DNA from 3 places in the Rhodomicrobium sp. genome. Region 2 is predicted to be linked to each of the others. Evidence: riboswitches for the same ligand, from Rfam matches in the RefSeq annotation. Region 2 holds a riboswitch; each other region holds the start of a gene.

Region 1 (9,983 bases), on a different contig from region 2:
CAGTTTCAATATAAATGAAGAAGTCTAAGTCCAAGGCAACGAAGCGGAAAAGCGGCCTATGAGACTTGCGCGTGCGTGGGCGTCGGCTTTGGCGGCCGAGGGGCAGAGCGGTCTCGATGACGATCTGATCGCGCTTGATCGCAGTCATGCGAGGTCTGGCTCCGATCCCTCCCACCAGGTCTACGAAGTTCGCTCTCGCGTTCTGTCCGACAGCGGTATTTTCCCCGGCGATCTGTTGACCTTGCGCCGCCTCGATAAGGGCGAGACGCCCGCGGCGGTTTCCTTGGCCGCTGTCGCCGTCGGATGTCCGCCGAAACAGTTTCTGTTGTTGCGACTGTTCGTGCCGCCCCGGCAGCTCACGATCAACACCGGTTGTCTCGCCCTCCCGCCTTTGGTTCTTGGCCCGAATGTCCGGCTCATTGCCGCCGCGCCTCTAGAGCCGGATCCGATCAGGTTGACCCAACCCGATCGGTGAATCCGTCTCTACACTTAAGAGAAGAGACCGTTTTACCGATCCGATTGCGATTCAATCGGATCGGAACGGGCTCTAGCCGAGCCGCACTCGAGGACCGCGCACGCCTGATAAACTTTTCCCCAGCTTGTTTGCCGCGCCCTATCTCAAACAGCGTCTTTGCTTGAGGCGAGTCTTGCCATAATTGCCCTTTTTTAGACGATTTTGATTTTTTGCTTTTTAGACAATATCAGGCAAGCATCAAGCATATCAGTGCAGTTGGCTTCTTGCTTCGTACCGTGTCTTGGAGTTGCCAGCATGATAGGCAGAGTTTCTGCTTCCAAAGGGCGAGTTTCGCCCGCAGGCGCGCGACAAGCGCCGCCTTGTCCAGCCCCGACAGAAGGCGGCTGCGTTGCGTGCCGAAAGCACCCGGCAATCGCCCTTCACGCATTGAAAATCCGAATGCCTCCGCGAAAACCAGTCTGGGCCTTGCCGCTGTGCCGCGTTTGCCTGAACCTGGCTTCGCCGCTTGGGCCGGTGGCTGAATTGCTGTGGCTTCAGTCTATCGGCGTGGATGCCCTCGCGGTTGCTTCTGCAGGGCACAAGCCCCCGGTGCGCGGCAAGCCCAGGAGAAGAGCCCGCGTCAAGCCGCCAAGCGACGTACCAGAACCCGGCTCTTCGAACGAATTCGAACGGATCCATGCGGCGGCTGTGGCGGCGTTCGGACACCCTTATCCGGCCACGGCGTCCGGCCAGGCGCTGTACTGGGATGAGCTGATTGCGTCCTTTGCGCGGGCGCATGGCGCAGACCTCACCGCAAAAGTCTTCGGCGTCGAGGTGCGCACGGGGCGAGAACTGATCTTTGATTGCCCCGTTTATAATCCTGAAAGGAAGGTTCGATGAGGCCGCATGTCTCTCTGCATCCTTTCCTCCCTGCCCTAGGCATTTCCAAAAAGGGACAATGGCGCGCTTCCCACGAGACACCAATATTTGTCGGCGCTGACAGAGGTCGAGGGCTCGGCGTGGGCCTGAGGCGCGTGCAACGCACACGCAGCGCTTGGAAGGCTGCAAGCTGCAACATGTCTGGGGTATCTGGAGCGTTACGCCGTGACGAGTTCGGACGGTTCGCCCGCAACGTGGGAGTGTGAACCATGCGAACCCTCAAGGACATCGAGCGCCTGAAGGCGGCCCACGCGAAGGTTGCACGGCTCGCCGCCCAAAACCCCGCGCTCTTGCCCGTCTTCATGGCCTTCGAGCGCGACATGGAAAAGGCGAAGGCGTGGGAGCGCGCCCGCGAAGTCGCTCAGAGCGCTGCCGCCAAAATCGTTTCGCGCAAGCGTTCGAGGCTTCCGCCCTTGCCGTAGCGCTCGCGGTTATAGGCGTGCCCAAACAGGTCGCGCCGAATGCGCTCGTCCGCGTGCGTGGCGATTAACCGATCCTCGAAAGAATGGCGAAGGGAATAGAGGCTGTGATCTTCCGTTTCGAGCAAACCGTTCTCCCGAAGATATGAGTTCACCGTTGCGCTCAGCGTCGCACTGGAATTTCGATAACGTGGAAAGCCTTGTTTGCACTCCCGGAACGCTTCGAGCGACACGCCCGCGAGCGGGATGATACGCTTGCTCGTCTCGTTCTTGAGTTGCCGCCCTACAGGTTCGATCGAGATGAAGGGGATCGGACCTTCGAGCCGGATATGGTCCGGCAGCAATCCTGCCGCCTCGCTTGGCCGGTAGCCGGTGTTGACCATGCCCAACACAATGCAGCGGGCTTCGGTGTTGAGGCCGTCCAGCGCTCCGGGAGCGAGGAGCCGCATCCTTATCCATTCGGTCGAGAACGGAGGCCTGGTGCGCTTGGCGCCTTCCTTGAGCGCCACGCCACGAAACAGGTCCGGCAAGCCGAGCCGCTTCATGCGGTTGAGCGTGCGCACCATGTCCGCGAGATGGGTAAAATCCTTGTTCGCGCTGCTGGGCGACAGGTCTTCGGCCTCAATCTTCTCGATCCACCATTCACGGAAGTTAAGCACATCGTCGGCGGTGATTTCGGCGAGTGGCTTCGCGCCGATCACATGGGTGAAGTTCTTTACGGCCTTCATGCGCGGGTTGCGCCAGCGGCGAAGCTGGTCCTCGCTCTTGCCCAATGTTCGATCCCTGGCAAGCGTCCAATAGAGATCGAGCGCCCGCGTCACCGTGAGCGGCGGGTTCGCTATGCCGCCGAGCAAAGCCGCCGCTTCAAAGCGTTCCGGCTTGCCGGAAGCGACGGCTTCGACGCGCCGGATGCGCTCTTCCTCCGGCAAGGCCGCGATCTTTTCGGCAGGCAGGTAGCGAAAGCCGCGCATTCCGCAAAGGTTCAGGGCCGCCGCGTAACGCTTCTCCGCATCGTTCGTGTCGCCCGCGAGACGGGCCTCCCAAGCCTCTTCGAGTTGCACCCATGCAGCAGCGGCCTTGCGGCGCGCCACGCTTTCCGAATCGGTGTGAAGGCTGAGCCAGATCACCTTGCGCTCTTCGACGGGGGCATAGCGCGCGGGCACGCGGCGGCGGAGTTGCCACGTATCGGCCCGCTTGAAAATGGTTGTGTCTTTCACAGCCGCGCCTCTCCCAAATTGTGCATCAAAATGTATAGCACATCCGGGCGAAACAAGTATGAAGTAATTAGCTCTACGGCAAAACAGTGAATTGGAATAGGTGCTTACGGAAACTTTTGCGGCAAGAACTTGGCGGAGGGGGTGGGATTCGAACCCACGGTACGGTTGCCCGCACGCCGGTTTTCAAGACCGGTCTATTAAACCACTCTAGCACCCCTCCGCAGGCGCGGCCCGCTCGCTTGCCTTGACGTCTCGCGCGCCGATGCATGCGGAACGTCGAGCGCGCCAGCCTTCAACGTCGATGGATAACAAATGCGCCGTCGCGGGGCAACATGCGATGGCGGCGAGACCGAGCTTCTTCGCATCTCATCGGTGCGAAGAGGCTCGGCCGCTCGTTCAGCTTCGCCGCTGCGGAACGCGTCCCGCCCCGCGTCGGCTGCGGCCGACCCTATTTCAGCGACGCATAGGTGTTGGCGTCGACGTTGAAGGTGACGCCGCCATAGACCGACAGGCCGGGCGTGTTGTAGCCGCGCACCGTTTCGTACTTCTCGTCGAGCAGATTTTCGCCCCGGACGTAAGCGGTGAAACCGGGGCGAATGTCGTAGCTGAACTTCGCGTTCAAAAGCACATAGTCTTCCAGTTGGTAATTGCTCGAGTCGATCGTATCGAGAGCGAAACGCGTGGTGACGTTCGCCTTCACCGTGTCGAACAGCAGCGCGTCGGCGCCGAGCGTGATGCTGCTGCGCGGGATGCGGACGAGACGCGAGCCATCCTCCGCCCTTGCATCGACATAGGTGTAGCCCGCCGACAGCGTGAGCCACGGGCTCACAACTGCAGCGCCGGAAAACTCCACGCCCTCGCGATGTGTCGTGCCGGGGATCTGCTGGTAGACCCACTTCCAGTTGGCGTCATAACCACCGCCAATTTCGTTCGTGGTGTCGACCTGGAAATACGTACCGCTTAAACGAAAGCGCTTGTTGTCGAACCACTGATCGAAACCTACGTCCCAGCTTTCGCTTTCCTCGGGCTTAAGCTCGGTGTTCCCGGAAACCCACTCGTTGTTTGCGTAGAGTTCATAAAGGCTCGGCGCACGGAAGCCGGTGCCGGTGCTCGCGCGCAGTTTTGTCTGAGTCGGTTCATAGAAGTACGCCGCAGTGAATCGGTAGGTCTGGAAGTCACCGAAGGTGCTGTGTTCATCGTTGCGGCCGCCGCCGGTAATCGTCAGCCCTTTCAGCGGCTCCACCGAAAGCTGAGCAAATACACCCGTCAGGTCAATTCCGTGCTGGGAGTAAGCGCCGGTCTCAGCGGTTTCTTCCATGTAGTCGGCGCCCGCAGTCACGGTCGCCCATTTCGTTATTTTCGCCGTGCCGAGATAGTCGACCTTCCAGCGATCGCCCGTGTAGGAGTCGTTGACGGCTGAACCAGCGGACCACCCCCACTGATCGCGATCAAACTTCATGCCTTGAATCGAAACCGTGTTGACGAAGGCGCCATCGAAAAGTTTAACTTCCGTGCCCACGCGCCCGGCCTGCTGGCTGGTTACACCCCGCGTGCCGGGCCAACCGTCTGTCGCCAAATCCCAATTATCGTAGGTGCTATCGTAGCTGTGCCTCTCCTCCAGAGCGCGCGCGGCGAAAAAGACTTTCACATCGCTGGAAAGCTTGTACTCGCCGGTGCCGCTGAAGGTCAGGTTTCGGTAGCCATCGTCTTCATTTCCAATCGCCAGAGCGGAATAGCCGTCGCTTCTTACGCTCTGCACGGTGAAACGCGCATAACCGCGATCCGTACCGTAGGCCGCACTCGCCGTGCCGCGCTGGGTGTTGTAGGAACCTGTTTCGCCGGAAGCCGTCATCGAAGCGCCGAGAACGGGGCGCGCTGTGTCGATCGTTATGACGCCGCCGACCGCCTGACCGCCGTAAAGCAAGCTCTGCGACCCCTTCAGCACCTCGATGCGCTCGACATCGGTCGCGAGGATAGTTTCAAGCGCCGTCGTGACCTGCGTTCCGGTTGGATCGGCGATGTCCAATCCATCCACCTGGACCTTCACATATTTGGAAGCCGCGCCCCAAATGAAATATGACGTCGTGCTGGCCGGCCCCGTCTGCGCCACGGAAACGCCCGGCACCTGCGCGAGGTAATCCTGCACATAGGTGCGCGACTGCGCCTCGATCTCGTCGCGCGTGATGACCGTCACCGCGGAGCCGACCTTGGTGATGTCGGTTGCGACGCGGTTCGCGGAATAGATCACGTCTTTCGACGGCTCGCCGGGAATGGCATCCGGCGCGGGTTCGGCGGCACCGTGCGCAACGGCCGGCGCCTCCTTCTTTTTCTTCGGAGCGGAGGCTTTCTTCTTCTGCTTTTCGGCCCCGTCTTTTTTCACGACGACGGGCGGCAGGGTATCGGAACGGGCGGCGGTTTGCGCCTGCGCATTCGCGGCAAATGCGACAAGGCTGACGAAAGCGACACAGGAGCGGGCGCGCGGGTATAGAGCCGGCATATTGGGCCTCGTGGAACGTGACACGTCACCACGAACCAAAGTCAGGAACGCCGCGTTGAGCGGATTCCAAGCCCCCATCAGGACACCCCGCCCGACGTGTTCGCGCGTGACCACGGCTGATGGCAGGTCTCCTGGCTCACGGGTCAAAACTCCACGCCGCCTTCCCGGTTTCCCAGTGGCCTTTGGCGCATCGCTCGCCGCTTACAGTTGCGGGGGCAGCCGCGGATTACGGACGTCGTCCCTCACCGCGTTCCCTATTATCCTCATCGGAGGACCATCGGCTTAAGGCATAGCTTGCATGAAGCTTGCGCCGCAATCACGCAAATGCCGCAATTCGGCATGTTCCGCGCAAGCTGTGGCGCGTCGGCCACAAGCTCTTCAAGCAGCAACAGTTGGGGCGACTAGCCGTAGTGCCAGCGGCGCCCGCTGCCGCTTGCGCGATCCGCATGAAACGCATGATTAACGCTGCCCTGCTATTTTTACGAAAATCGTCTCGTTGCGTGGAGGGAGGCGCTGGGCATGGCAGGCGCTGAGACCGAGAGTACCGTTGCGTCAAAGGGAGTGGGAGGCATGACGTGTGCTGATATCACGCGTTTTGTAATTATCATCAGCCTCGGCGTGCTGGCTTTCATCACATTTCTGGTCGCGGGCACGCTTATCGGGCTGATGTGGCTCGACAGCTGGTCCTGCGGGCAATGCAAACAATATCCGGCGGGAATTTACATTCTCGGGGTTCTCGGGCTTCTGATCCTCGGCTCGATGGGGCAGGAGGCGGGCGAAGCGCCGGAGACATGGCGCAACTGGGTCGCCGCTCATATCCAGACGCTGATCATCCTCGCGCTGATCCTTGTCACCTTCGTGCTCGTCGTGAACTGGTGGTGGTGGTTCGGCTAGACGCGGCTTTGTGCGGCGCCGCTGCGCCTCGCTCGTGGGCCGAAAACTCGGAAGCAAAAGACGCGTTTCGGAAGTGCTCAGGACGATTGACGGCGCTGGCGCAAATTGCGCGCCTGTTAACGAACGCCGGAAGAGCGGGTAGAAAAGAAATTGTTTGACCGTTCGAAAGTAGGCCGACGAATGGCGACATCGGCACGGTAAAGATTCTGCACGAGCGCATGCATCGGATGGATCGCTTCCTCAACAATTCCGATCCGTGAATGCTGCGGCTGATGAAGCCCGCTTCCACCCGCCATCGGAGAGGCAGCTTGAACGGTCTGAGGCCCGCGCTTACCAAAGCACGGGACGCGGTGTAAGCGTCAAAAAGGAAGGTATTAACGATCCCCGGCAAACGCCGGGGATGACCTTCGCATGGGACTATGGTTAAAAAAATAGTTAATTTTATATTTCATTCGTGGGGACCTATGAAAAAACTCGCCCTGTTCCTTTTGGCGGCCATAGCGGCATGGTCGCTGTCGCGCGTCGACACCGACACGCTGCCGCCGTCGCTCCACAGGCTGCTCTTTCCGATCGAGATCGAAGCGGATCGCGTCGGCCCGCAAAACCCGGCGAAAAATTTCCCGCTTCAGACCCAGCGCGGAAAATCGGATTACCTTCTCTATAACGGCACCTACCCAAACGCTCCTATTCTATACCTCCGAATTCCTTATGAGTTCGTCGGGAAAGCCTCGAGACCCGTGCACAAATACGGGACGTTTTTCACGGTCTGGTATCCGGAGATGACAGGCTCGCTCAATCCCGCCAATCGCGAACGGAGAGAATGCTCCGGCTACTGCAATGGAGGGATCCTCCTGCTGATCAGAAATGAAGGCTTATACCTGTTGGGCGCAGCCCATGTAGGCTGGCTTGGACTGCAAGGCGACATGCAGCGCCTCGCGAAGGACCCCGACTTCACCTACACCAAGCTCGAAGGGCACGTCCCCTTCGAGGAGGTCTACGAAGAGCGCTTACCCAACGGCAAGCGGGAACTCTATTACATCCGCAAATCGCCGGAGGGCGCATATCTGCACTTCGCCCATTGCTGGCCCGATGACCCCTCCCCAAGCTGCACAGCTTACATGAACTCGCCGACACATCGGGCAATCGATATCGAGTACTCCTTCAGCATGGACCATTTCGAGGATTGGACCGCCGTTCAGGAGGCAGTCGCACGCACGGTCGACAGCTTCGTCGTCGGCCTTTTCGATCCGCAAAGATAAAGGGACATTATGAGCACTTACGGGACAAGAACCGCGAACCGAGCAACTTCGCTCCCTTTCAGCCTTGGCGTGCGTCTGCGGCATTTGGCGAAGGATCAAAGCGACGCGGGGGCGGCCAAAAGCCGTTGATACCCGAAAAACGCTGGCCTACTGTCCGCTACGGCGTTCGAAAAGGATGCCCAACTTCACAATCGAGCCGGAATAAACCGTCCGGCTGCGGTAAGGTGAGACTTATAAAAGGGCCTCGCGCAAGCAGCGCGCCCGAAAAGAAAGAAATTGCATGCGCCCCTCGAAACGGCAGGCCGGCGACCTTCGCCCCGTGAGTTTCCAGCGCGCCTTTTCGCATCACGCGGAAGGATCGTGCCTCATCAAGTTCGGCAACACGCATGTGCTTTGCACGGCGAGCCTCGAAGACCGCGTGCCGCCGTGGCTGAAAGGGCAGGGACGGGGCTGGATCACGGCCGAATACGGCATGCTGCCGCGCGCAACCTCCGACCGCACGCGCCGCGAGGCGACGACCGGCCATCAGTCCGGCCGCAGCCAGGAAATCCAGCGTCTGATCGGGCGGTCGCTCCGCGCCGTGGTCGATCTTCAGGCGCTCGGCGAACGCCAGATCATGGTCGACTGCGACGTCTTGCAGGCGGACGGCGGCACGCGCACCGCGTCGATCACCGGCGCCTGGGTCGCGCTGCATGATTGCTTCCAGTGGATGCGCGCACGCGACATGCTGCGCGGCGAGCCCATGAAAGACAACGTCGCGGCGGTCTCCTGCGGCATCTACAAGGGGGAAGCGGTTCTCGATCTCGATTATCCCGAGGATTCGGATGCGGAGGCGGACGCGAATTTCGTCTTCACCGGCAAGGGGCAGATCGTCGAAATTCAGGCGACGGCGGAGAAGGGCGCGTTCTCCGAGGAACGCATGGCCGAGCTGACCGCGCTCGCGAAGAAGGGGATCGCCGAACTCGTGAACCTGCAGAAGCTTACGGTGCTCTGACGTTGCGATGCCCGCTGTCTGACCGGCGGCGGGCATGCAGGTGCCGCACTTTTTCAGTGCGGTCTGCCGCTGTCTTCGCCGATGGTGAAGATGCGAAGCATGTTCGTGCTGCCGGGCCGCTTGAACGGCACGCCCGCGCAGACGATGACGCGGTCGCCGTCGTCGGCATAGCCGGATCCGCGCGCAACTTCCTCGGCACCGCGCACCATCTCGCCCGTGTTTGCGGGGTCTGACGTCTGCACGCAGTGCAGCCCCCAGACGAGGTTGAGCCTCCGCGCGGTTTCGATCACGGGCGTTAGCACAACGATCGGCTGGGCCGGTCGCTGCCGTGCGACGCGAAGGCCTGTCTTGCCCGTCGCGGTGTAACAGAAAATCGCCTTCAGCTTCAGCGTCTCCGCAATGGACGCAGCGGCCGCGCTGATGGCGTCGGCGGCGGTCTTGTCGGACGGGGTCCCGCGAAAATGCAGGATGCTTTCGTAATTCACATCCTTTTCCACTTCGCGCGCAACGCGGTCCATGGTGGCCACGGCCTCGACCGGGTAGGCGCCGGTCGCGGATTCAGCGGACAGCATCACGGCGTCAGCGCCTTCGAAAACGGCGGTCGCGACGTCGGAAACCTCGGCGCGCGTGGGGACGGGAGACGACGTCATGCTTTCGAGCATCTGCGTTGCGACGACGACCGGCTTGCCGAGATCGCGCCCCGCGCGCAAGAGCTGCTTCTGAAGTCCCGGCACCTGTTCAAGCGGCATCTCCACCCCGAGGTCGCCGCGTGCGACCATCACGCCGTCGCTCTCGCGCAGGATGTCGTCGATTTCGGCGATGGCGGAGCGGCGCTCGATCTTCGCCATGATGGCTGCGCGATCACCCACGATGGCGCGCACGTCGCGCACGTCATGGACACGCTGAACGAAGGAAATGGCGATCCAGTCCACGCCCGCTTCGAGAGCCGCTTCGCAATCCTTGCGGTCCTTGGGCGTCATCGATGCGAGCGGCAGGATGGCGTCGGGCAGGTTCACGCCCTTGCGGCTCGACAGCACGCCGGCGGTGATCGCTTCGGCGACGATGCGCCCCGGGCGCGCTTCGAGAACGCGCATGTGAAGCTTGCCGTCGTCGATGAGAAGGGTATGGCCCGGCTCGGCCGCCGCGTAGATTTCGGGGTGCAGAAGGCCCACGCGATCCACGGTACCCGGCGTGTGATTCGCATCGAAGATGATGGTCTGACCGCGTTCGAGCTGGATGCTGCCTTCCGCGATGGAACTGATGCGAAGCTTCGGTCCCTGAAGGTCGGCGAGAATCGCGATGGGGCCGTA
Region 2 (9,983 bases):
GCAGGAAGCACGACGCGGAACAGCATTTTTCTCGTGCTCAGGTTCAGCACTCTTGCTGAATCGATGAGGCCCTGCGGTACGCTCGACACGCCCGACAGCGTGTTGATGAACAAGGGCCAGAACGCGCCGATGAAGATCACCATGACAGAAGCGGTCTTGAAAGACGGCAGGAAGTGAATGGCATAGGGGATGTAAACGACAGGCGGTATCGTTCCCAGCACCTTGGCGAAGGGGATCGCGGCGCTGTAGATCCGCCCGTTCCATCCGATGATGAGACCGAGGGGAATTGCGGTGACAAGCGCAAGCCCATACCCCGAAACGAGCAGGAAAAGCGATCCCTTCAAGCCGTGCACCATGTCTGGCAGTTCGGTCCAGAACAGCTTCAGTATGGCATCCGGTGGCGGGATGAGCATCGGATCCAGCAGGTTTAGCCGAGCTGTCAGCAGATGCCAGCTCAGGAGAAAAAGAAAGATCACCGCAGATGCATCGCTCAAGGCCGTTTTCCCGACAGTAGATCGGGAAAGAAGAGTGCGAAGGGTGACGATGACTTCGATCGTGCCGGCAAGTCCCAGCACGCGCCAAGCGGTGCCGTCCTGCTGTGGCCAGAGCACGGCGACCGCAAGCAGTGCGAAGGCGGCATGCTGAATGGGATAGAGCTCAGACAGCCAAGCCAACGGACTTCTTGAAGCCGAGCTGGATTCTGTCGGCAACCGGGTTGCCGACGCATCCTCGATCGATGTCATCGCCACGTCCCCTTATGCGTTGTTCGCGTTATAGAAAGCGACCATCTCGGCATAGACCTTATCGGTCGGCTCCTTGGCGACGATCGCATCCAACGCGGATTTGTAGGTCGCCGTGTCGATATGCTCCGCGACGGGGTAAGCTTTGTTGGCGACGTAATCGGAATCGATCATCGCTTGCCAAAACTCCAGTGTTCCCTTTCTCAACGGGTCTGGGTTCGATTCGAAGGTTCTGTTGGTATAGGTATCCTTGCGGATCACATCCTCGTCGATTTTCAGCGCATCGGTGAAGATCTTCACCGTCTCATCCTCATTCGTCCGGTAGAACTTGTATGCCCGGATGAGAGCGGACAGGAATTTGCCGTACTCCTCCTTGCGTTCGTTGTAGTCGGCTGTATTCGCCGTAAGGCGGCAGCATGTGTAGTTGGGATGGAAATCGGCGATATAGTGCGCCACGGATAGGCCCCGCTTTTCCGCCAGCGAAAAATGCGGCGAGAACACGATGCCCGCATCCACTTCGCCTTTCAGAACTGCTTCCACCACCGTGCCGGGTGACGGAAATTCGATCCGGGTGAAGTCCTTGGTCGGATCGAGTCCCGCCTTTTTCAACGCGAGGCGGAAGACCACGTCGCCAGTCGAAAGCTTGACGAGGGCGACCTTCTTGCCGCGGTAATTTTCGAGTGTCTTCAATTCTGACAGACGCTCCGGGCGCGTCAGAATGGCTTGCCCGCCAAGCATCATCCCGCCAAAGATGGTGAAAGGCACCCCTTGGGAAATGTAAAGCAACGGCGCTGCAGACCCGAATGTGCCGATATCCAGTTGGCCGGATTTAAGCGCGATCACGCCCTCGCCAGCGGACTTGAACTGCAGGAGTTCGACATCGAGTCCCTCGTCGCGGAAATAACCTTTTTCACGGGCGAGAAAATGCAGCCCATGCGCGGGTTCAGCGATGAAACCGACGCGAAACTTGCCGCGTGTCGAGGGATCGGCGTTCGCGCGACTAACGAAGGAGGCTGACAGCGTTGAGGCCAGCACCCCTGCACCCGCTGCCGCGAGCAGCGTACGGCGATTGAGTTTGAATTTGCTATCGGAGTCATGCTCGCGGGCGTGATGAAGATGATCGAGAGCGAGTTCCACGTCGCAGTCACACATAAGCGCACCTCTTTGTTCACTGAAAAGCAGAGCGTTGGCAGTGAGGCGTCTCACTGCTGGCAAAGCCTGTTCTTTGGAATTGTCTGAAAAGAAGGATTTTCTCTTCACACGAGAGGTGGCGCGTTGGGTAAGGCGCTGCCGAGCGGTCTGGCACGCGGGATAAAGACGACCGCCGTGTGTCGCAGATCGATGCGCCACGGCTGGGGCAAATCGGCGAAGAACGACGCAGCGGGTGCCGCTAGGGCGGGGTGCGTGAGGGGCAGACAAAAGATGCAAACGGGTTGATGCGCATGCTCAGACGGAGCGGGGCTTCCGTCTTCTTTCGTATCGGGCAAGCCCTTGGAAACGCATAGAGCTTTCGGATCGAGCCCAAATAAATCCTGGATGGCGTTGTCTACGAGCGCAGTCGGCCTCAGCCCTGCGGCGAACACATTCAGAGCGATCAGAACCAGGCAAAGCAACGCCATCAGAGGCCCGCGTGTCTGCAGCCGTTCTCGCGTCGTTTTGGCGGGGAAACGTGGCACTCTGAAACCTGAAATCAAACATAGCCCATAATGTTAATGGAACATATAGAATTGGAACCGTTTTCCAATGTCAAGCACCGCACGCGGCCGGGCAGGCAAATTGATTTTTGGCTATGGAATGCAGGGCGTTGGCATTATCCAATGAGTGGCATGTTGCAAATCGCCTCCTCCTTCCAATTTGTCGATTTGGCTCGAACCGTCACCCGCGAAAGCGGTTGGAAGTCGCGCGGCGGCGGAAGCTTGAGCCCGTCGAATTCCTTGACAGGCGGGCGTTGCTGCTGTCCTGCTGAAAGCGCGCACGGTGTTTCGGATGCGGCGCATCCGAGCTGAAACGGGAACGGGGAATGGCCTTTCGCCTGAAGCCCCGACCGCCCCCGCGACTGTGAGCGGCGAGCAACTTCCATCATGCCACTGGCAAGGCTTCGGCCCAGCCGGGAAGGCGGAAGATTGCAGCGACCCGCGAGTCAGGAGACCGGCCGAGCGCATGACGTCAACCTTTCGAGCCGTCGGGTGAGACGGCAGAGGAAAAATCCATGCATATCGAACCCGGTCTTGTTGACAGCGGGAAAATCTGGCTGAGCTATGCCACCGCGGCAGGCGCAGGCGGCTACGCCTTGAAACTTGCGTATCAGGAGGCGCGCGAACGTGGAGTGCTGTCTCTGCTTTCGCGAAGCGCGGCAACAACCGCCCTCGTGTTCTCCTTCTTCGAGGTGCTGCCGCATTACCCCGTCGGCGTATCCGAGGTACATCTCATCCTCGGCTCAACCTTGTTCCTGATCTTCGGCGCAGCGCCGGCGGCCATTGGGCTCGCGCTCGGCCTCCTGGTACAGGGCTTGTTCTTCGCGCCCTTCGATCTGCCCCAGTACGGCATGAACGTGACCACGCTGCTCGTGCCTCTGTTCGGCATCAAGGCGGTGGCGGGCCGCATCATCGCGCCCCACACGCCCTATGTAGAGCTGAAATACCTGCAGGCGCTCGCCCTCTCGACGACCTATCAGGCGGGCATCGTGGCTTGGGTTGCGTTCTGGGCTTTCTACGGCCAGGGCTTCGGAGCGGAAAATTTCACCGAGATCAGTACGTTCGGCGGCGCTTACATGCTGGTCATATTGGTCGAACCGCTGGTCGATCTCGGCGTGCTCGCCGCCGCCAAGGCACTACACCACCTGAGAGGCAACGCCCTTCTGGAGCGTCGTCTCTACGAAGGCGTTTGAGTCGACAAAGAGGCGCTTTCGGGCGCCTCTTCTCGGTTTGGCGTCTCAGTGTCCATCGCGAGGGACGATACTGGCGAAAGGTTCAGCGCCATGACCGTGCGAGGTTTAGCCTAAGCCGAAGCGGCCTCACGAAGCGTTCCGCTCTCAAGCCTCACCCATCGGTTCGCCACTTTCGCAAGGAAAGCGCGGTCGTGCGAAACGATGACCATCGCCTGCGGCAGACTGTTCAGAATGTCGACCAGACGCGTTTCAGTCTCCGCATCGAGGGCGGTCTTCTCATATCTCGTAGCGATGCGTCGAAACTGTTTGAGCTTTGAGAAGCAGCATTCGATCAGGTGGCGCTGGGCATAGAGATGTTTGTCCAGCGGATGTTTTCTTGCGCGCGAGGGATTGTTGGGGATGACCGCCACGGCGCCTTTTCGGCGATGGCGTCGCGCAGACGATCGCTGTCGTAAGCCGTATCGGCCATGACAATGTCGGCAGGCAGTCCCTCGATCAGAGGCGCTGCCTGCGGCGCATCGCCTTTCTGGCCTGCCGTGACCATTCGGTCACCTTTCCACCCCAAGTTTGCCGTTCCCCTTGACCAACGGTAACGCCAAAAATTGGTCGTTCTCATTCTCCAAGTCTCGGAAAGCTGCACTGCTGCACCTTTATGCCGCTATGAGCAGAAAGCTGAACCGTGCAATCGCGGCCGTCAATCCGCGCAAAGATCAACTCCATTTGCCCGCGCGAGTAGAAGCACGGATCGCCAGCGCATGACTCGACACGCTCTGAAATAATGCGGTGGAATGCAGCCAGACGCCCAAGACTTCCGCCAATCTGGTAGTGTCGCCCCCCGCATTTGGCCGCTACGGATAACTGGACTTATGATGAGGTGAGTATAATTGAAGCCAGCTTTCGAGAGATACTGAAGGTGATCGGGCCTGAGATCGGCTGACGAATGTTTCGGCGAGCCCTTTATGAATAGCGGTTAAATCGGGTACTTCTTCTGAAACGCCTTCCGATATTCCGCGTAGTTGGTCATGCGCTGGAAGTGCTTGGTCGCCCGTGTCCCCCAAGCTAAGTTTTCCGCCAAGGCTTCTCCCCGTCTCGTTAGTTCGTGTGGCTTTGTTGTACCAATCTCGGGTGATTTCTCGCCTTCGCCATTGTCGTTCGAGTCCATTTTGAAGCTTCTCCTTTATTCGCCTGACAAAGCTCCTCCTGAAGCCGCATGAGCTCTTGATCATCGAAGTGCTGCCGGTTTATGACATAAATCATGTTTTCCCGTATGTCCGGTTGATCCGGGGGCTTCAATCAGCGCCGCAGACGGCGCTTCTCCTATGCGTGTTTGCGCGGGCGCCCTCCTTTTCGGCCATTTTGCCGGGCCGCCGCGGTCTTGGCTGCCGTTGAAGCCTTGCCTCCTGCCGATCCGAGCTGTGCTGCGATCCAGCGCTTCGAACCGAAAACACCATGCATGAGTGCGGGCATATACACATCCACGTCCAACCGTGGCCAGTGCAGCCCCAGACCAGCAGGAGTGAGCTCGATCTCGGCAAGATCATCGGCCTTGGCGTCAGCCAGCCCTTCCAGCAGATGCACCGGCACCATGACCGTGACGCCAGTGTTAAGAGTGACGACCAGTCGTCCCTGCCGCCGGTCATACTCGGCCGCGACGGCATAGCCGTCTTTTCTAACTTGTTCTCCGCGGGCGGTGGCCGCGATGAAGTCTTGTTCAGAAATCTCCATGAATTTCGCTCCATGCCAGGCAGAGGGTTGTCAAGCGGTCCGCCAGGTTTTTTTGAATCCAGCTAGCCATCCGGTGGTCGAAACCGTAGGCTTCGCGCAGCGTCGGCGGACCACTTGGGCAGTTCAGGACAAAAACCGCCTCGCCTTCGGCGCCGATGACGTGTACGTGGCCCGGACGATGGTCATCGGTATAGATCACGACCCGCAAACCCTTGAGACGAAGAATGGTCGGCATGACGCTATTCTATCAAAAACCTAAGCGCTTGGGAAGCTTTCTGCCGCGCGCGGTTCCTCGTGGGGTCAACTCAGAAAAGTGCTGGTGCGCCACCGTCCTCTCGCAGCACGCGGCTTCTATTTTTTGGCGGCTGGCTCTTCCATACCAAGGACGGCCTGCGCCATCTGGCGGCTTCGACGGTCAAAACAAGTGCCCCGGCTTATACGCGTCCTCGCCCTCGCTGTTTCTCGTTGATCTGCTCGAGCCGTTGCAGAGTTGCTCCACGCGTTACTTGCGCGAAGGCTTCGGCTTCTTGAAGGGTGATAGGCTTTATGAACCACATGTCGCCCTGTTCGAGCACGATTGCCGGGCGACCGTCCTTCAGCGTTCGCCGCCCGCGATAGACGAACGGCCCGCGATCTGTCGGCGAAAATAGCCGGTGCGGCGGAAAACCGGGGCTGCGCGAGGCGCGGTCGTTGCGCCGCGCGATATAGCTGTCGAGTACATCTTGCCGCTCAGCAAGTGCCGCTTGTCTCTGCGCCTCAAGGCTTCGATCTTCAAGCGTGATCTGAAGGCCTGAGACCGCGGCCGCCTTGACGACCGCCGCCTTGAATTCCGCCGATCCCTCGATCCTGAGCGGTTGGCCTCCGAACCGCGCCGCTCCGAGATCGATGGCGAGATAGGCCGCATGAATCGAAATTTCGGGCACGTAGATCCTGTCGGCACTGTCGATCGCCTTGCCGCCGTCGCGCAGGTAGTAGATCGATGAACCGTTCTTCAGCACATAGGGCTTCAGGTGGCTGTAGACGATCCGCCGCGCATCCGCGCCGCTCGGGGCCGAGATGAAGGCGGCGTTGATTGCCTCTCGCTCCCTGTTGCGGCGCTGAAGCAACGCCGCCGCGTCGCCGTCGCCCTGTTGCGCGGCATGCGCCAGATACTGGTCGAAGCTCCATCGCGGCCAAGCGCGGCTGATGGCGTCCTGCTTCTCGGACATCTCCTTCGCGATCTGTTTCGCCTGCTGCGTCATCTCCTCGCGAAGCCTTTTCAGATGGTCGAGCCGACCTTTCGGCGGCCTTTTGTTAGCGCTCCTTGATCGCAAACGCTTGTAGGTGTCGAGCACCGGCTGAAAGGCGTCGTGGGCTTCCTTTCGGATACTCTGGAACTCCTTCTCGCGCGCTCTTCGCTTCCTGATGCGGTCGATGCGATATTGCGTCCAGAGGCGGTCATAGGCCGGATCTCGTTTTAGGGCTGGGCTTGCGTGGCTGGTCACCAGCGTCTGCTCGTTGCCCGGAAACGGCCCGAACCGCTGCACCAGTTGACCGATGCCGAAGGCGCGATCGACGGTGCTGGCGCGGATGCGGCGACCGTTTTCATCTTCGATGCATAGACCCGCGCCGCGCTGCCTGAGGGCGAGCTTTCTCGCCTCGAAGCGACGATGCACCTCCAGCCAGTCCGCCGCGCCCTTGAGCATCGCGATCCCGACGCCCGTTTTCTGGAGGTCCGCCCGGAACTCGCGCGTAACTTCGATCGGCTGCGGATCGGTGGAGCGGCCGTGGTTCGTGCGAACGAGGCCGAATTCCTTCTCGAGCCGTTCGCACTCCGCCATCAGCTTGCGCTGATCGAAATACGGCTCGTGCATCCGAAACGTCGTCGGATGGATCTTGTTGATGGCGATGTGCATGTGGAGGTGGTCGGTGTCGATGTGGACCGCCGACATGCGTTGATGCGCTTCGAGCCCGATGGCGGCAACGAGCCGCTGCTCGATCTTTTCCAGCACCTCATCGCTGGGCCGCTCATTGTCTGCAAAGCTGACGACGAGGTGGTAGGTCTTGTCGGCGCTGGCCCGCGTGTTCTGCTTTTGCGTCGCAATAATGTCGGAGAGCGCCCAGTCGGGCTCGTCCGTCCCGCAATTCGTGATCCCGATGCCGCCGACGCGACCGCCGGCGCCCGCCTTGTCGAGGATGTAATCGGACAATCGCTCGATCACCTCTTTCCGGCGCGCGCCCTTCGGGCCGAGGATGTAGGTCGCAAGTCCCGTATAGCTCGACGCGACGCCCCGCTTCACGCGCTTGGCGATCATCCTTCGCGCTCTGACAGGATGCTCGCGTTCACCGCGGCTTCGCGTTCGAGCGCCGCCCGGAGTTCCGCTTCGGGCATCATCTCCAGCTTTGCTGCCTCGAGGATGATCGCCCGCCGCAAGGTCCCGATGATCTGTGCCGCTTCATCCGGCACGCTCAGAAGCCGCGATCTTCCCCAGGCGGAGAGGCTCAATCCCTCGGCATCGGCCCGCTCCTTCAGGGCGTTCATTTCAGCCTTCGTCAGCCTGATCTTGAGCATGAACGTCCGGTTCTCGTTACCCATCGCTTGCCTCGCAGTTTGTCAAAGGACATACATCTTCAATGATCGGCCGCACTGTCGCGCGGTCGCCAGAAAGCTCATTTGCGGTGGGACATTCGTGAAAAGAGCCCTGAGTTTCCGTAGGGCTCTGTTGTCCCACTTTTTCTGCTAAGTGCTTGTTTTGTCGCGCTTGTTCGACTCCCCTAGGGGGCGCCATTCCCGAACAAAAGAGAGCTGCGGGCGGAGTCTTGCCGGGCTCGGCCGAAGCGGCTCCGGCGAGGATCGCGATTGAGCCGGTGATGCGGATTTCCTCATCCTTCACAAACACTTCGCGCATGAGAAGCCGGGCGCAAGGCTAGCGGAACTCGGGCGAGCCGCTGCGGCGCCGCCAGTTCATCGACCATGTAGGCAATAACAAGCGGTCGCCCAGGGAATTCGAGATACCGAGCTTATTCTTGGCTTTCCATTTCCCCGGGTGGATGCCGGTCTCCGACGGCAAAAGCGGGAAGCTCTCGCCGCGAGGTCCGATTCTGTATCACATATGCAACAGTGTGAATGGCCAGACGACCTGCCTTGAACCCTCGGGAGCGTAAGGCGGCCGTGGACGCCCCCAAATTCGGAATCTCCCAGCGTGCCCCGCGCCGGAAAGTTTTGTCTCTTCCAACCCCTGAAAACGTTTATCAACTCCTGTTCTGCGCAAACGAGCGGATTTCACCCTGGGGCGGCGTATAAGCCTTCCCACGCTTCAAATAGCATCTGCAAATATGCTGGCCAAGCTTTGATATTTGACTAAATCAATGGATATTTGAGTATTTGCGCGAGGGTGCTTTCCAGACGTTGTCCGGTGTAGCCCCTCGGGGCACACTAAATTGGGCAGGGCTGGGGCATGACAAACGAGAGCAAAATCTCGTGGGGATTCGTATTCCCAAAATTTGGGCAACGGCAGAGTGGCCGCGCAATCGGCGTGGCAATCGCGGGCGTTGTCGCATTCGGTTCTTCGTTCGCGTACGCGGCCAACGAGGCGACGGCAAACGTTCAGGAGGCGCAGCCATCAGCGGCGACGCCAGCCTCGGGCAATGCGGCTGCCTCAGGGCAGGCGGCTGCCACCATCGCGGATGTCGTCGTGACTGCGACGCTCACCGAGGAATCGCTTCAGAAGGTTCCGGTCGCGGTTACGGTGGTGGACGGGAAACAGGCCGAGAAAGAAAACCTCAATAACATCAACGATATTTCGACAATCGTTCCGAGCCTGAACTTCCGCGATGGCGCCTCGAACAAGGATCAGGGGCTTTTCATTCGCGGCGTTGGTACGGTGACGACTTCGCCGGGCGCGGAACCCTCGGTTTCCACAGTGGTGGATGGCGTCGTTCTCGCGCGACCGGGGCAGGCCACTCTCAACCTCCTCGACGTCGACCGCATCGAGGTGCTGCGCGGTCCGCAAGGCACACTCTTCGGCAAGAATTCCTCCGCAGGCGTGGTCAGCGTCACCACCGCGCAGCCGACAGCGGATCTGCACGGATATGTGGACCTATCCTATTACGACAAGAACGAAACCCGTCTGAAGACCGCCGTCTCTGGCGCGATCGTTCCCGGCACTGTCAACGGCCTCTTCGGCGTGATCCTCAGCAACTACGACGGCAACGTCACCAATGTCTTCAATGGCGATACGGTGAACGGCTCATCGCATGAGGGCTTCCGAACGAAACTCGAAATCACGCCATCCAGCGATTTCAAGGCTCTGGTCGCGGTCGATTATCTGCATTCGCGCGAGACCAACCCCACGGGCGTCGTTACAAGTTCGACCGTCTCCTATCCCGGCGGCGTAAAGACCCCTTATCCGGCCTTCGGAGGCATCATCGCACCGGTCGTGCCGTCGAGCGATAACCGCTCCGTCAACATAAATACTCCCACCCATGCTGACGACGACAACGGCGGCGCGTCGCTCCAACTCGACTGGAACGTTCTTGATCACACAGTTACATCGATCACGGCGTATCGCTTCTGGAACAACTATCAGTATCAGGATCAAGACAGAACTTCAGTCCTGACAGCCGCTACGCCGCAACAATCCGACGTTGGC
Region 3 (9,983 bases), on a different contig from region 2:
ACCGCGAGCGCGGTTCCCGCGCCCGCGAGAGCCGAAAGCGCGAGGCCCGCGAGGATGAGGATCAGAAGGTTTGCGTTGCGGCCCGCCACTGCGAGCAGCACGAAAACCGACGCGAACGCCGCCGCGATCGCCGCCACCGGCAGGGCGAAAGACAGCGCATCGGCGAGCCCCGTTGCAATCACGACGACCGCGCCGAAGGCCGCCGCCTGCGGCGCGCCGAACAGCGCGGGCGAGGCCAGCGGGTTGCGCAACAGCCCTTGCAGCGCCGCGCCGGAAAGCCCGAGGATCGCGCCGATGGCGAGCGCCAGCACCGCGCGCGGCAGGCGGATTTCCTGCACGATGATGCGTTGCGGCTCGGTCCCTGCGCCGAACAGCGCCGCCGTAACCGTATCGGGCGAAAGCGCGACCGGCCCCGCGCCGAGCGACAGCACGGCCAGCAGCGCCGCCACCGCGAATAGCGCCAGCGTCGTCACCGGCCACTTGCGGCGCGGCGCGAGCACGGCCGACTTTACGGCCGAATCCGTATGGGGAACCTGTAAAATGACATCCTCCGCCGACCCGCCGTCGCACGTTGCGTGTCCAGAGCGTTTCATGCGACGAGGCCGCTTGCACGCTTCGAGACAACAGTTACAGCGCCGGCCGGTCTCCTGGCTCGCGGGTCGTGGCCGCCATCGCCTTCCCGAACGCACGCGTTCAGTGGCTTCGATGACGGCTCGCCGCTTACAGTTGCGGGGGCAGCCGCGGAATCGGGATCGAGCGTCCCTCACCGCGTTCCCGTTTCACCCGCTTGCGCGGGCACCGGCGCTTGATGCGGCCTATCATAAAGGCAAAGCGGCGGCAATGCGACGGGCTTCGCGTCGCGTGCGATCAGGCGAGCCGCATATGGCTTGTGCGCGGCACGGCGGCGGGGCTCCAATGCTGGACCCCATGGCGGAGGATTTCCGCGCAGGGCACGGGCGGCATCTCCGGCGGCACGTCCTGTCCGAGAAAGGCGAGTGCCCGCCACAGCAAGCGGCTATCGGCGGGAGTCGGCAGTTCCTTCGCGAAAGTCTGCTTCGAGAGCTTGCTGCCATCGGCGTTGAGCGCGAGCGGCAGATGAATGTATCGCGGCTCTGGCAGGCCAAGCAGCCGTTGCAGCACGATCTGCCGCGCGGTGTTGTCGAGGAGATCGGCGCCGCGCACGACATCGGTCACACCCTGAGAGGCATCGTCGACGACCACGGCGAGTTGATAGGCGAACAGCCCGTCCCGGCGCTGCACGACGAAATCGCCCACGGTCGCAGCGACATCCTCGCGCTGAGGGCCGAACACGCGATCGGCGAAGTCCACGACGCCAGCGGGAACGCGGAGGCGCACGGCGGCATCGTCGCGCGGCGCCGTGAAGGCGTGGCATGTGCCGGGATAGACCGCGCCGCCGATCCGCGCGAGATCGGCCCGCGAGCAGCGGCACCAGAAGACGTGTCCCGCGCGCCTGAGCGCTTCGAGCGCGTGCGCGTAGGCATCGAGGCGCGTCGACTGAAACAGCACGTCACCGTCCCACTCGAACCCGTAGGCCTCAAGCTGCTTAAGGATGCGCGCCGCCGCCCCCGGCATCTCGCGCGGCGGGTCGATGTCTTCCATGCGCACGAGCCATCGACCGCCAACGGCGCGCGCATCGCAATAGCTTGCGACGGCGGCGACGAGCGAGCCGAAATGCAAGGGCCCCGTGGGCGAGGGCGCGAAGCGGCCGATATGGGTCATGCGGTTTTTTTCTTTCACGCCGCGCCGCTGCGCAAGCCTGTGGAGCGTCCCAGCCGCGCCGTTCGTCGGGCTTGCCCGCGCGCGCCTTCGACCTATTTTAAGGAAAGCTTCGGTGCCCGATCAAGATCGGGTGAAACGGGAACGCGGTCGGCGAATTCGCTCATGCCGCGGCTGCCCCCGCAACTGTAGGCGGATGCTCCGATCGGGAGCCACTGGACCGGTAGCGGTTCGGGAAGGCGATCGGGGCGATATCCGCAAGCCAGGAGACCGGCCGAAGCGGCGCGTTGTCAAAGGCGCGCATACGCTTCTCGTTCGGCGGAGGGCCGCACGGTGCCATGCCAAGCGCAAGCCCGCGGTTCGTCGCCGGCGGCTCGTCTGTCATCGCCCGCAGCCGCTCCTGTGACACCCGAAAGGCCATGGCATGGAACCGAAAGACACTACGACAAACGAAGGCTTCAAGGGCTTCACCAACGAGGCGTGCCCGTTCCTGCCGTGTCACAAAGGCGTTCGCGGCAAATTCAATTGCCTGTTTTGCTATTGCCCGCTTATCGCCTATGAATGCCCTGGCCCGTACATCGTCTATACCGACGCGACCGGAATGCGGCGAAAGGATTGCTCGAATTGCACCCTGCCGCATAATGGCTATCGCGGAAGCTGGAACTTCATCCAGAAGTGGCTGAAGAAACCGGAGATCTGGGACGGGCACGATCAGACGCGCGAATTCCGGCTGAAAGCGCCGCCGGTAGAAAACGAAACAGACGAATGACCGCCGACACGATCCCCGCACAGGCCGCCGAACTCATCGCCCGCATCGCCTATCAGCCCGCGCCCGAGGGGCTGCCGCGCCGCGCCCGCTCGATCATGATCCAGGGCACGGCGTCGGACGTCGGCAAGAGCATGGTTGTCGCGGGGCTGTGCCGGGCGTATGCGCGGCGCGGCCTCGTGGTGCGTCCGTTCAAGGCGCAGAACATGTCGAACAACGCCGCCGTGGCGGCTGACAGCGACCTGCCGCCCGGCCCGGATGGCGAGATCGTCTATGGCGAGATCGGCCGTGCGCAGGCGATGCAGGCGCGCGCAGCGAAGGCCGCCCCGTCGATCCACATGAACCCCGTGCTCTTGAAGCCGCAGACGGATATCGGCTCGCAGGTGGTGCTGCGCGGGCGCGTGCTCGGCAATTGCCCGGCGCGGATCTATCATCACATGCGCCAGAAGATGATGCCCGCCGTGATCGACAGTCTCGACCGGCTCCGCGCCGAGGCCGATCTCGTCATCGTGGAGGGCGCGGGCAGCGGCGCGGAAGTCTATCTTCGCAATTCAGACATCACGAACATGCACCTCGCCGAAGCGGGCGGCCTGCCGGTGGTGATCCTGTCGGACATCGACCGGGGCGGCACGATGGCGGCCATCGTCGGCAGCCATCTGCTTCTGTCCGAGGCCGACCGCGCGCGGGTGAAAGGCTACATCGTCAACAAGTTTCGCGGCGATTTCTCGCTGTTCGAGCCGGGCGTGAAAACCATCACCGAAGCCACGGGGTGGCCCTTCCTCGGCGTGCTGCGCTGGTTCGACAGTGCGGAGCGGCTTCCCGCAGAAGACTCGCTCGCTCTGGAGCGTCCGGCCGAGGGCGAGGGTCGCGGCGTCAAGGTCGCGGTGCCGCGCCTGTCTCGCGTGGCGAATTTCGACGACCTCGATCCGCTGGCGGCGGAACCCGGCGTTTCGCTCAAGTGGATTCAGCCGGGCAACCTGATCCCCGCCGACACCGATGTTGTCATACTCCCCGGCTCGAAGGCGACGCGCACCGATCTCGACGTGCTGCGCCGCGAGGGCTGGGACATCGACATTCTCGCGCATGCGCGGCGCGGCGGTCGCGTGATCGGGCTTTGCGCGGGCTTCCAGATGTTAGGCCGCGTGGTGCGCGATCCGCAAGGCATCGAGGGGCCGGCGGGCGAGACGCCGGGCCTCGGCCTGCTTGACATCGAGACGGAAATCGGCGGCGACAAGCGGCTGATCGACATCGACACCACGGACCGCGCGACGGGCTGCCGGGTGACCGGCTATGAGATGCATATGGGGCGCACGACCGGCGCGGGGCTCGAACGTCCCTGGCTCGTGCTCGACGACGGGCGCGGAGGCACCCGGCCCGAGGGCGCGCTATCGGCGAACGGTCTCATCGCGGGCGCCTACGTGCACGGCCTGTTCGGCTCGAACGAGTTTCGCGCGCATTGGCTCCAAAGCATCGGCGCGGCGGCATCCGGCCTGGATTTCGACGCGCGCACCGAAGCGGCTCTCGAAGCGCTGGCGGATCACGTCGAAAAGAACCTCGATCTCGACGCGCTGCTGGCGCTGGCGGTTTGAAGCGGCCCGTTGCCTTCACAAGGCGGCGAGCGAGCCGCGAAGCCTTGAGCGCACCCACAAAACCTGATTTCCGCCGCAAACGAAGCCGTTGACCGCGCCGCGCGCCTCGCTTATCTGCTGAGCATGGCTATACGATCCATTGTCACGATCCCGGACGCGATCCTGCGCGAAAAATCGAAACCCGTCGAAACGGTCGACGACGAGTTGCGAGCGCTCGCACACGACATGCTTGAAACCATGTACGCCGCGCCGGGCATCGGGCTGGCAGCGGTGCAGGTCGGCGTGCTGCGCCGCCTTATCGTGATGGACGCGCAGAAGGGCGACGAGAAGGGCAAGAATCCGCTCATTCTCATCAATCCCGAGATTCTCGCTCACGGCGACGCTCCGCGCGTTCATGAGGAAGGCTGTCTGTCCATTCCGCAGATGTACGCGGAGGTGGAACGTCCCGCGCTTGTGCGCGTGAGCTACATCGACGCCGACGGCAAGCAGCAGGAACGCGATTTCGCCGATCTTGAGGCAACCCTCGTGCAACACGAGATCGACCACCTGGAAGGACGGCTGTTCATCGATCACCTGTCGCGGCTGAAGCGGACGCTTATCATCCGCAAGTTCCAGAAGATGCAACGCGAGCGCGCCAAGGCCGAGGTTCTGTAAGCGCCGCCGGGTTTTGCAAATACTGACAAGCCCGAAGCGCCATGCTTCGATCAGCTTACGCGCTGTGCCACGCCGCCAGCGTGTGCGCCAGAAAGTCGGGCTGTTCCAGCGTGGACAGATGCCCGCAATCCGGCACGACTTCGAGTTTCGCACCGGGAATCGCATCGGCGATTTCCTTCGCGAGCGCGGGCGGCGTTAACTCGTCGCCATAACCCACCACGACGAGCGTCGGGCAGCGGATCGAGCCGAGATAGGGCCGCGAATCCCGCCGCCCCATGATTGCCGTCTGCTGGCGGACGAAGACCTCCGAACCGCCTTCGAGGATCATGCTTTCGACGATGGCGCGAAGAGCATGATCGTTGCGACGGCTTGCGTGCACGAAGACAGGGAACAGCAGCCCCGGCAGATCGCCGAACTTGCCGGTTTGCGCCATCTCGATCTGATGCTTGCGGCGCGCCGTCTGCTCCGGGGTATCCGGGCGCGCCGTTGTATCGAGCAGCGCGAGCTTGGCCACGCGATCGGGAGCGCGCCGCAGGATCTCGAAAGCGACATAGCCGCCCATCGAAAGCCCGGCAAGCGCGAACCGCGGCGGAGCGGCTGCCAGCACATCGTCGGCGAGGCCCGCTATGGAGTCGCTTCGTGTGTGGTTGGCCACCGTGACGGCCGCTCCCTGTCTGAACAGCACGGGAAGCTGGCTGCCGTAAAGCCGCGTGTCGCAGCCGAGGCCTGGGATCAACAGCGTTGGCAAGGTTTCCATGATGCGTCTCTCCGGCTCCCCTCGTGCAACCCCCATGACTTCCGACCGGGGATGCACGCGACTTGAGCAGCACATTCTAATGTAAGCGCTCCATGTAGGCGCTCGTCAACGCGCGTCGGCAGCCGACTCCGAGGCGTTCCGGGAGAGCACGCCGTTGCCGTCCTTCACGCGCGAGCGCACCTGGAAGAACAGCGCCTGCCCGATGATGGCTTTCACGGTTTCGGCGTTGAACGGCTTCGCGATGAGGAAGGTGGGCTCCGGCTTTGCACCGGTCAGCAGAAGCTCCGGATGCCCCGTGATGAAAATGACCGGAAGTTCGAGGGAACCCAGGATTTCGTTAACGGCCTCCACGCCCGAACTGCCATCCGCCAGCTGAATATCGGAGAGGATGAGATCCGGCTGGTTTTCCTTCGCGAGCTTGAGCGCGGCGCTGTGCGTACGCGCCGTGCCCGTCACGTTGTGGCCGATGCCCGTAACGATCTCTTCGAGATGGGCGGCGGTGAGCGGTTCATCCTCGATGATGAGGATGTCGGCCGGATCGAGCTGGCTCGCAATTTCATGATCCGCCGCCGCGATCAGCAGCGCGACTTCGCCCGTGTCGATATCGAGGATTTTTGCGATCGCGTCGGCGTCGAAGCCTTCCACCGACAGGAGCAGAAAGGCCTGCCGAGGCTTTGGCGTGAGCGTTTGCAGCCCATGGATCGCCTCGGAAGTCTCGCTGGCGAAGGTCGGAAAGTCGTTGGTCCCGACCGAATTCCAGATCTTCAGGAAGACGCGGTAGAGCGCAATCTTCGGTTCAAGCCCCGCAGGAAACAGGGCCGGATCGTCGACCAGCGCTTCAAGGAGCGCAACGACGTAGGCATCTCCGCTTTCCTGCGAACCGGAAAGCGCACGCGCAAATCGCCGAAGCGACGGCAGATGCGGAGCAATTGATTGCGAAACAGACATATGGCGTACCCCAAGAGATAATTGTCCAGGCGTAGTTGATTTTACTGCAACAAACGCCCTTAGCGGGTGTTCCGGTACATTGATGATTTGTGAAAATTTGCTCCCTGTCCAGAGTGGCCGGTGACTCCTCTCAACAACAAGGAACCATGATGAACGAAAACGATACGAGCGAGCGCGAAGCGAGCGCTCCTCTCCCGCAGTCGCCTCTGAAAAGCGAAGAGGCCGGTTTGGTTCTGAATTTGAAAGATGGTCCCGGAGAAAAAAAAGAGGCTCCCGACGGGGCCGGCGATCTCGCGCAAACAACGCCCATCAACCCCACTTATGATGAGGCTCGGTTCGCCGCGGGTGTGGTCAAACTTTACGAGAAGCTTCTCGCTGAGCCCATTCCCGACGAAATGCTGGCTCTTATCAACAAGATCGAAAAGCAGGAGCGCAACTGAATGGGTAATCCCGCCGATGCAAACCTGCGGCAAGAGTTGGTCAAGTGGATCCCGAACCTGCGCGCATTCGCATTGTCGCTGACGCAAAGCTCGCAGCATTCGGACGATCTGGTTCAGGACACGCTCGTCAAGGCCCTGTCAAATCTCGACAAGTTTCAGGAAGGCACGAACCTGCGCGCATGGCTGTTCACGATCCTTCGCAACAGCTTCTACAATGACATTCGTTACAAGAAATATCATCAGACCGCTCCGCTCGACGACGTCGACCCGTCAAATCTGGAAACCCGCGCGACGCAGGAAAAATACATCGAGTTCAAGGACGTCTTGAAAGGATTGAGCGGCCTCGTCCCCGAGCAGCGCGAGGCAATCATCCTGATCGCGGCGGAGGGATTATCCTATGAGGAGGCGGCGGCCGTCTGCAATTGCCCCGTGGGGACCGTGAAAAGTCGCCTCAGCCGCGCCCGCCAGCGCCTCGAAGAATTCGTGAACGGTGAAAAAGCGCTTCCGATTGACGCGACACCATGAAGCCACATCGTGTATCTTTCATCGACGGCCGACATTCGGTCGCGACAAAGAGCATGGGCGCGATGAAGGGTGTGCGCGACATCGTTTCGCTTTTCAGCGAAAGCCGCCGCGAAGCAGCGCTTCTGGGCGCGGCGGCCATTGTGCTTATCATTCTCGCCGCTTTTTCCTTCTGGCTATCCCATCGCCTTGAAAACGATGCGCAAAAAGCCGCCGAACTGAACCGCTACAGTGCAAAGCTCGGCCGCGCCGCTCGAATAATGCGCACCGTGGAAAGCAGTCAGCGCGGTTACCTGCTTACGGGAACGGAGCAATATCTTCGGCCTTACAACGAGCTGCATTCGCAGCTTCTTCCGCAAACGAGGAGATTGATCGAGAGCGCGCCGGAAAGCCTGGAGGGAGGGGACCGCCTGGAAGTTCTGCTCGATCTGATGACCCGCAAGGCCGACGAGATGGCCGCTACGGTTTCCGACGCGACGAGCGACCGGCGCGACGCCGCCCTCGCGCGTCTCAAGGACAATTACGGCATCAAGCTTTCCGAACAAATCGAAGAACACATCACCGCGTTGCAGGATGAGGCTGCGGAGAAGCGCGAGGACATCGAAACGACCGCGGCAGAGCTGCGGGAGAAAAAAATCATCGTCGATGTCGTAGGCGGTGTCGCCATCCTGGCCTTCTCTTTTCTTAGCATTTGGTTCCTGATGAGGTCGAACGCGGCGCTGGTGAAAGCTCACGGCGCGCTTGAACGAACGAACAACGACCTCGAAGATATTGTCATGCACCGTACAGCGGCGTTGCAGCGCGCTAACGACGAAATTCAGCGCTTTGCCTACATCGTGAGCCACGACCTTCGCTCGCCGCTCGTCAATATCATGGGTTTCACCTCCGAGCTGGAAACGCTGCGCAAGGACTTGTTCGAACGGCTGGAGAAGGCGAACGCGCTGGCGGACACGGACGAACTCGGCAAGGATTTCGATGAGGCTTTCGGCTTCATCAAGAGCTCGATCGCCAGGATGGACCGGCTGATCAACGCCATTCTGAAGATTTCCCGTCAGGGAAGCCGCCCGCTTCACTCCGAATTGATCGACGCAAAGGCCCTCGTTGAAACGGTCGTGTCCAACGTGGCTCATCAAGTTCGGGAGAAGGATGCCCAAATCACGATTGGCGATTTACCGCCGATCCTCAGCGATCGGATGTCGATGGAGCAGATTTTTTCCAACCTCATCGAAAATGCCATCAAGTTCCTCAAAAACGACGGGCACGGAGAAATAAAGATAGAAGGATACTTGCGGGGTGTTGACGTCGTATATTCGGTTTCCGATAATGGCCGCGGTATCGATCCACGCGATCATCAACGGATCTTCGAGCTTTTTCGGCGGGCAGGCCCGCAGGATGTGCCCGGCGAGGGGATGGGTCTGGCATTTGTGTCCGCACTGGTGCGGCGTCTTGGCGGGTCTATCGCCGTCGAATCCGTCCTGGGGAGCGGAAGCACTTTCAAGGTGACGTTTCCCGGCACCATTGCGCATAATAGAGGGATGGCCGCGTGAACAAGCCTGTGACAATCATCATGATCGAAGACGATCATGGACACGCCCGGCTCATCGAGCGGAACATCAGGCGCGCCGGCGTAACGAACGAGATCACGCATTTCGAAGATGGGTCGTCGGCGCTCGAATATTTCAGGCGTATCGAGAACGAACCGGCTGACATGAACCCGATCCTCGTGCTGCTCGATCTGAACCTGCCCGATATGTCTGGCATCGACATTCTTGAATATCTCAAGAACGACGGCCACCTTCGCGTTGCACCCGTGATCGTACTCACGACGACGGACGATCAGCTCGAAATACGGCGCTGCTACGATCTCGGTTGCAACGTCTACATCACGAAGCCCGTCGATTATGAGCAGTTTGCGGTAGCCATACGCCAGCTTGGCCTGTTTTTTTCCGTCATCAAGGTTCCGGACCCGCTTAATGCCTAACAAGAATCCGCGAATCCTTATCATCGACGATGATGAAGGCTTTTGCCGGTTGGTTTCAAACCGTCTTGAACGCAACGGCTTTTCCGTTGTTTCGGCCTATTCGGCGGCAGCGGGCCTCAAGGAGAACGCAGCGTCCGAATTCGATGTCGTGCTGCTCGATCACGTCCTCCCCGAACAGGACGGCCTGACCCTCCTCGCCGCGCTTCAATCGCGCTCCAACGCTCCGCCCGTCGTCTATCTCACCGGGACGCAGGACAGCCGTGTCGCAGTCGCCGCGTTGAAGGCGGGCGCGGCGGATTATGTGGTGAAAGACCTCCACGGCGATTTCCTGCTGCTGCTCGAAAACGCGATCACCAACGCAATGTTCACGACCGCCCTCAAGCGCGAACGGGAACGGGCCGAGGCCGCCGTTCGCACGGCTCGCGACGAGTTCAAGGCGCTGGCGGAGGAACGCGCGTTGCTGCTCCGCGAAGTCAACCACAGGGTCAGCAACAGCCTGCAACTTATCGCGTCGCTGCTCCACTTCCAGGGGGATGTAAGCGGCAGCGCCGATGTGAAAGCAGCGCTGAAGGAGGCGAACGGCCGCGTG

Evidence for each region. A riboswitch is a leader RNA that binds a small molecule or an ion and turns the genes downstream of it on or off. The one in region 2 is predicted to bind cobalamin.
Region 1: it holds a riboswitch for cobalamin, as region 2 does, so the genes downstream of both, QM659_RS07285 (TonB-dependent receptor plug domain-containing protein) here and QM659_RS14940 (energy-coupling factor ABC transporter permease) in region 2, are expected to answer to the same signal.
Region 3: it holds a riboswitch for cobalamin, as region 2 does, so the genes downstream of both, QM659_RS03490 (cysteine-rich small domain-containing protein) here and QM659_RS14940 (energy-coupling factor ABC transporter permease) in region 2, are expected to answer to the same signal.

The regions. Positions count from the first base shown of each region.
Region 1 covers NZ_JASGFR010000013.1:54,315-64,297, reverse strand. The annotation lists gene QM659_RS07310 (hypothetical protein) at 89-475, shown strand; gene QM659_RS07305 (hypothetical protein) at 998-1,354, shown strand; gene QM659_RS07300 (hypothetical protein) at 1,603-1,815, shown strand; gene QM659_RS07295 (DUF6538 domain-containing protein) at 1,755-3,029, opposite strand; tRNA gene QM659_RS07290 (tRNA-Ser) at 3,160-3,249, opposite strand; gene QM659_RS07285 (TonB-dependent receptor plug domain-containing protein) at 3,478-5,526, opposite strand; cobalamin riboswitch at 5,630-5,820, opposite strand; gene QM659_RS07280 (hypothetical protein) at 6,097-6,420, shown strand; gene QM659_RS07275 (hypothetical protein) at 6,840-7,679, shown strand; gene rph (ribonuclease PH) at 7,960-8,673, shown strand; gene pyk (pyruvate kinase) at 8,727-9,983, opposite strand, start outside.
Region 2 covers NZ_JASGFR010000046.1:9,630-19,612, forward strand. The annotation lists gene QM659_RS14930 (ABC transporter permease) at 1-674, opposite strand, end outside; gene QM659_RS14935 (ABC transporter substrate-binding protein) at 756-2,000, opposite strand; cobalamin riboswitch at 2,699-2,912, shown strand; gene QM659_RS14940 (energy-coupling factor ABC transporter permease) at 2,950-3,627, shown strand; partial or broken gene QM659_RS14945 (transposase) at 3,738-4,168, opposite strand; gene QM659_RS14950 (hypothetical protein) at 4,598-4,789, opposite strand; gene QM659_RS14955 (DUF2442 domain-containing protein) at 4,945-5,352, opposite strand; gene QM659_RS14960 (DUF4160 domain-containing protein) at 5,339-5,587, opposite strand; gene traI (TraI/MobA(P) family conjugative relaxase) at 5,787-7,646, opposite strand; gene QM659_RS14970 (plasmid mobilization protein) at 7,643-7,927, opposite strand; gene QM659_RS14975 (TonB-dependent receptor) at 8,790-9,983, shown strand, end outside.
Region 3 covers NZ_JASGFR010000005.1:67,424-77,406, reverse strand. The annotation lists gene QM659_RS03500 (FecCD family ABC transporter permease) at 1-593, opposite strand, end outside; cobalamin riboswitch at 620-818, opposite strand; gene gluQRS (tRNA glutamyl-Q(34) synthetase GluQRS) at 868-1,740, opposite strand; cobalamin riboswitch at 1,834-2,031, shown strand; gene QM659_RS03490 (cysteine-rich small domain-containing protein) at 2,162-2,506, shown strand; gene QM659_RS03485 (cobyric acid synthase) at 2,503-4,092, shown strand; gene def (peptide deformylase) at 4,216-4,746, shown strand; gene QM659_RS03475 (alpha/beta fold hydrolase) at 4,802-5,503, opposite strand; gene QM659_RS03470 (response regulator) at 5,609-6,451, opposite strand; gene QM659_RS03465 (hypothetical protein) at 6,565-6,891, shown strand; gene QM659_RS03460 (sigma-70 family RNA polymerase sigma factor) at 6,892-7,416, shown strand; gene QM659_RS03455 (sensor histidine kinase) at 7,470-8,960, shown strand; gene QM659_RS03450 (response regulator) at 8,957-9,394, shown strand; gene QM659_RS03445 (response regulator) at 9,387-9,983, shown strand, end outside.